DNA from 2 places in the Paenibacillus sp. S33 genome. Region 2 is predicted to be linked to the other one. Evidence: riboswitches for the same ligand, from Rfam matches in the RefSeq annotation. Region 2 holds a riboswitch; the other holds the start of a gene.
The links. A riboswitch is a leader RNA that binds a small molecule or an ion and turns the genes downstream of it on or off. The one in region 2 is predicted to bind thiamine pyrophosphate.

Region 1 (3,213 bases), 2.1 Mb from region 2:
TGCAGAAGAAAGAAGATAGCTCGGAAAAGAAGCTCAGCTTTCAGGATATTTTAAATGAAAAAATGGGTAAAAAATAAGGCGCCGTTTATCCGGTTGCATGATCCGCTTTACATATGCTAAAAAGCCGTAGTTTCCTACATCGACTGTAGAGAACCACGGCTTTTTTAATTCATTTGTCCCTAAACTCCCACGTTCGTTTTACTGACCTCCATCCCGATACTGCTCTGCCTTCTCGCGCATCCCCGCGGCTACTGCTTCTTGAGTGTCCAGCCCCTTATCCGCTGCATAGGCGCGAATGTCCTGAGTGATACGCATACTACAAAATTTAGGGCCGCACATTGAGCAAAAATGTGCTTCCTTGGCGCCCTCTGCCGGTAGCGTTTCATCATGGTAGGATAAGGCACGCTCGGGATCAAGCGACAGATTGAACTGATCCCGCCAGCGGAACTCAAAGCGCGCCTTGGACAAAGCATCATCCCGCTGCTGCGCCCGTGGATGCCCCTTGGCCAGATCGGCAGCATGTGCCGCAATTTTGTAGGTAATGACACCCTCACGGACATCATCCTTGTTGGGCAGACCCAAATGCTCCTTAGGCGTAACATAACACAGCATGGACGTCCCGAACCAACCGATCATCGCCGCCCCGATGGCTGAGGTAATATGATCATATCCAGGGGCAATATCCGTCGTGAGCGGTCCCAAGGTATAGAAAGGAGCTTCCTTACAAATCTCCATTTGTAAATCCACATTCTCTTTGATTTTATGCATAGGGACATGTCCCGGCCCTTCAATCATGACCTGAACATCATGCTTCCATGCGATTTGCGTTAGCTCGCCCAACGTTTCCAGCTCTGCAAACTGTGCTTCATCATTCGCATCATAGATACTACCCGGACGTAGACCATCCCCGAGAGAAAAGGCCACATCATAGGCTTTCATAATTTCGCAAATTTCTTCAAAATGTGTATACAAAAAATTCTCCTGATGGTGCGCAAGGCACCAGGCTGCCATGATTGACCCACCCCGGGACACAATTCCCGTCATTCTATTCGCCGTCATCGGAATATACCGCAGCAATACACCCGCATGAATTGTAAAATAGTCCACTCCCTGCTCCGCCTGCTCAATCAGCGTATCGCGATACAACTCCCACGTCAGCGCCTCTGCTTCACCGTTCACCTTTTCAAGTGCCTGATACAGCGGCACAGTCCCAATCGGTACAGGAGAATTCCGAATGATCCATTCACGTGTTGTATGGATATTATGGCCTGTGGACAGGTCCATAACCGTATCCGAGCCCCAACGCACAGCCCAAGTCATTTTCTCCACTTCCTCCTCGATGGAGGAGGTAACCGCAGAATTACCAATGTTCGCATTGATCTTCACGTGAAAATGACGCCCAATGACCATTGGCTCACTTTCCGGGTGATTGATATTCGAAGGCAAAATGGCTCGTCCAGCCGCCAATTCCTGCCGTACAAACTCAGGCTCCACCCCTTCACGGATCGCCGCAAATTCCATTTCGGGCGTAATAATCCCTTGCCGCGCATAATGCATTTGCGTCACTGTACGCCCTTGCGAAGCACGAAGCGGACGATTGGTCACGCCGGGAAATTCCACTGTCTCCCGTTTGGAGCCAGGTTTCAGTCCATTATCCTCCGGCTGGACGGCGCGTCCCTCGTAAGCCTCCACATCGCCCCGTTCCAGGGCCCAAGCTCGCCGTAATGGAGGCAGGCCCTGACGGATATCGACCTGATAGGCTTCGTCGGTCATGGGACCGCTTGTATCATATACACGCAATGGCTCATGATGCTCCGTGCCCTGCGGCGTATGTGTAGGATGAAGAGCAATTTCGCGCTCTGGCACGGCAATGTCCGGCCGCGAGCCTTGAATATATACCTTACGGCTTCCTGGAAAGGGCGTTACCCCACTGGCTTGCTCCCCGCTTGTCTTCTCTACCTCAACTTTTTTTGTTCCTTCTGCTTCTGTCGACTTCATTGTCCATTCCTCCCGTTTCGATGAAATGACACACCGATCCGGAACCATTCCCAGGGTGGCGCTGATCTATGCAAAAAAGCCGGTTCCCCAGGGAACCGGCTAATCTAACGAGGCAGCTATTCAGACAATGCGCATATGGAATAATCCATTCCAATGCGCCACTGAAGACAGCAGCCGCGTATACATTTCAATGGCCGATTACTTCCCTACGCTGGTATGATCCAGATCAGGTGCAAAGGGTCCGGAATCTTGCACGATTCCATCTCAGCCCGGCATTACAGGCTCCCCCAGTAACTGTGATACTTTATTCACATGAGGCGGATATAACAAACATACCGCCTTCCTTACCAGACTACTTCAAATTTATGGCTTTGGCAACCCTTTTAGGTTCCCTTTACCAAGGAGACGTTCCCCATCAAATCACTCTGCTTGCTTCAACTGTGTTCATTCTTGTTACGGGAGCATAAGCCCCATTTCCTTCGCCGCTTCGATCAAAATCGGAGCAAAGTCATGTAGCGTCTCGGGTGCAAGTCGACTGACCGGGCCGGATACAGATAAAGCCGCAGTGACCTGTCCCTTCCGGTTCACAATTGGCGCTGCCACAGCAGCAGCCCCTGGCTCCCGTTCTTCATAGCTGGTCGCATAGCCCTTCTCGCGAATGTCCTGCAGCTGGGCTTTATAGACCTCCGGGTCTACTGAGGGCGGCCATTCATCCCCGCTTAGCAGGGCTTCCAGCTCCTGCGGCGGCATAAAGGCCGCCAGCACCTTGCTGGAGGCCCCTACAGCCAGCGGCATACGCGCACCTACAGGCGCGACCCTGCGGATCGCCTGATTGCTCTGCACGGCTTGTATGCGAATACGCATGCTGCCGTCCCGTAAGTACAAGCTGACCGTCTCCCCCAGACGGTCACGTAGTCCTTCCATTGCAGGTTGTAACAGCACCGCCGGCTCGTCACTTTGGGACAAATGCGTGGATAGCTCCCAAATGCGGAAGCCAAGTCGATATTTTTCCGTTTCGGCATTCCGAACGACAAAGCCCCGATCCTCCAACGTAGTCAGCAGCCGATGAACCGTGCTTTTATGTAGACCAATTTTGGAGGCAATCTCCGTCAGGCCAAGATCCGAATTTGCAGTAAAACACAGCAGTATATCAAGTGCACGCTCTACAGCGCGAACGGTTAATTTACGGTCTTCCATCGTGAACCGCTCCTCTTG
Region 2 (3,213 bases):
TCAGCTAACTATGAAAAGTTTCTTGAAATGGCGGATCTGAACAAAGCTCAGCATATTGATGCTTATGAGAAGCAACAGGACTTTATTAAGAAACAGGAAGATTTTATTCAGCGTAATAAAGCGCGTGCTTCTACCTCAGGCCGAGCAAAGAGCCGTGAAAAGCAGCTTGATCGGATCGAACGTATTGATAAGCCTGAAGAAGCCGCAAAACCAACCTTTCAATTCAAAGAGGCACGTGCAAGCGGAAAGACGGTATTTGAGGGTATTGATTTTGAGATTGGTTATACACATGCCCTTTTGCCTAAGATGTCCATGACGATTGAACGTGGCGAAAAAATTGCAATTGTCGGCTACAACGGTGTCGGTAAATCGACATTGCTCAAAACCATATTGGGAAAAATTCCGCCAATCAGTGGAAAAACCTATCAAGGTGATTTTTTGCAGCCCGCTTATTTTGAGCAGGAAGTAAAGGCAGAGAAAATTACACCGATTGACGATGTGTGGAATGAATTTCCGCATTTGAACCAGCATGAAGTACGAGCGCATTTGGCGCGCTGCGGTTTGAAAAATGAGCATATCACACGTCCGCTATCTGCGCTTAGTGGTGGAGAACAGGCTAAAGTCCGTCTTTGCAAACTGTTAATGCGTGAAAGCAACTGGGTATTGTTCGATGAGCCTACCAACCACTTGGATGTTAAAGCAAAGGATGAGCTGAAACGTGCCTTAAAGGAATACAAAGGGACCGTATTGCTTGTATCTCACGAACCGGACTTTTACGAGGATTGGGTAACCAAAACGTGGAATGTGGAAGAGTGGTCAAGTAAAGTTAACTAAACTCAATTAAATCCAGTTCTGCATATTTCACACGAAGTGGGGTTTGCAGAATTAGGAAAATATGCTAAGCTATCTTTAGCTTATACAATAAAATAGTCACACTAGGGGAGCCGCCCATGCGGCTGAGACGGAATAAATGGATTTCGGACCCTTTGCACCTGATCTGGGTTATGCCAGCGTAGGGAAGTGAGCGCCGTACAAACAAGGCAACACCATCTTTATTTTGTTTGTGCGTGGGACGATACACGTATACGGATATCATGGTCCGTTCGATTATTGGACGTTCGTTAAACCACTTCCTTGGGGAAGTGGTTTTTTTGCGTTTCGTTCATTTTAAGTTGTCGAGCTTCCGTAGACGGATTCACATACAATCCCCTTTCATTACTGCTGGTAGACGTGGCTGCTAAGCTTAGATCCTTTAATCCAATGTGAGGTGAAGACAAAATCGAATTACACGCAATTTCGATGGAAAAGGGCACTTTTGCACAAGCCGCCCGAGTGGCTGCTATGATTTGTCCGTATGTTCATTATGTACACGCACGTTTAAAACAGAATGGTGCCTCTGCATTGCTTTCTTTGACTCGCAGCATGGTGGAGCAGGAAGTGCCTTTGCAACAAATTGTAGTAAATGATCGTGTGGATGTAGCTTTACTTACTTTGGTTGGAACCGTCCAGCTACCAGCTAATGGATTACCTGTTGTGGATGTGAAAAGCCTACTTTCAAAGAGTACACGCTGTGGAGTGTCTGTGCATTCCTTGGAGGAGGCGCAGACTGCCGAGCAGGCAGGAGCAGATTATGTACTTTATGGTCACGTATATGAGACCCATTGTAAGCCCGGTATTGTACCGCGGGGTTTAGCTCAGCTTGAACATATTTGCAGGCTGTCGAACATTCCGGTGATCGCGCTGGGCGGCATACAACCGCACCATATCCCGGAGCTTTATATGGCCGGAGCAAGCGGAATTGCGGTGATGTCTGGTATATGGGAGGCTGAGTCGCCCGTTGCAGCTGCGATGGAATATAGGCGAATGGCAGATCTTGTAGTTCACAGCTTGTAGCGAGAAAACGAGAGTAGAGGCAAGCTGAAAGCAGAATGGTTTATGGAGAGGAGACACGGAACAAATGCTAAAGATACACACAGAGGCAAGAGCGATAGGACATGCTGAATGCTTGGTCATAGGTGGAGGTGTCATCGGCAGTTCCATTGCTTATCATGTGGCCAAGGAGGGAAGAAGTACGATCATGCTGGAACGATTGATCCCGGGTGAGGGAGCCTCAGGAGCAGCGGTTGGAATGCTGGCAGCGGAAAGTGAAGAGTTCACCGACTCTGAGCTGGCACGATTTGCTCGCAGAAGTCGAGATGCATTCCCTGAGCTTGTCTGTGATCTGGAGCGTTTGTCGGGTATTTCGGTGGAATTCCGTACAGAAGGATTTGTGACCCCTTTCCGTACGGAAACTGAAGGCCAAAAACGCTGGAAAGCTGCTAAAACGCGAGAGGATGATTGTCCTATCTGGTGGGATGCGAGGGAATTGGCCCGACGAATTCCAGGTTTGGATGAACAAGCGATCGGAGCAATATATCGTTCAAAGGAGACACAAGTGGCTCCTGTCCAGCTTTGTCGTGCTTATGCAGGTGCTGCTGCGGTGCTGGGAGCAACGGTATGGTCTAGTACACGGGCAGAGCAACTGGTCATACAGGATGGTCGAGTTTGCGGTGTCCGAACAGATAGTGGCTTTTTTTCCTGCGATCAGGTCATTATTGCTGGAGGCTTGGATAGCATGAAATTACTGGCGCAGGTTGGGTTTGAATATCCACTTTATCCGGTCAAGGGCGAAGCGGTAGCGGTCTCCTTGAAGGATCACCCATTAGAATACACCATTTATGCTGATGATATTTACCTCGTGCCTAAACAGAATAACGAGCTTTGGATTGGGGCAACGAGCCTTCCGCATCAATATGACGAAGAAGTGACCGTAGGAGGCTTGGAGGGGTTGCTGGCACGTGCCTCTGCCTGGCTGCCGCGCGTCCGTGAAGCTTCTTTTATACGCGCTTGGGCGGGCTTACGGCCGCAGGCTGCATCAGGTCATCCTTTTATAGGTACTGTTCCTGGGGTCGAGGGCGTATATGCTGCGGTCGGGCATTATCGCAACGGTGTCCTGCTGAGTGATGCTACCGGGCGTGCGATGGCAGCTATGCTTAATGGAGCTGGTGCAGCAGAACTTGGGATAAGTAGTTTTTCTTCTGAGCTCCTCAAGGAGAAAAGCTTATGAAGCTGACGATTAACGGCCAGAGCATGACCTTTTCTAATCGAATCACTCATGTGAATCAATTGCTACATGAGCTTGATGTAAAGGTGAAAACCGTAGTGGTGGAGCTG

Region 1: another riboswitch for thiamine pyrophosphate. It lies ahead of thiC (phosphomethylpyrimidine synthase ThiC); the one in region 2 lies ahead of ACWGXJ_RS13595 (thiamine phosphate synthase).

Annotation. Positions count from the first base shown of each region.
Region 1 covers NZ_JBSIEZ010000001.1:838,097-841,309, reverse strand. The annotation lists gene ACWGXJ_RS03935 (hypothetical protein) at 1-77, shown strand, start outside; gene thiC (phosphomethylpyrimidine synthase ThiC) at 199-1,998, opposite strand; TPP riboswitch at 2,185-2,297, opposite strand; gene ACWGXJ_RS03925 (IclR family transcriptional regulator) at 2,452-3,195, opposite strand.
Region 2 covers NZ_JBSIEZ010000001.1:2,975,462-2,978,674, reverse strand. The annotation lists gene ACWGXJ_RS13600 (ABC-F family ATP-binding cassette domain-containing protein) at 1-834, shown strand, start outside; TPP riboswitch at 928-1,036, shown strand; gene ACWGXJ_RS13595 (thiamine phosphate synthase) at 1,300-1,893, shown strand; gene thiO (glycine oxidase ThiO) at 1,958-3,106, shown strand; gene thiS (sulfur carrier protein ThiS) at 3,103-3,213, shown strand, end outside.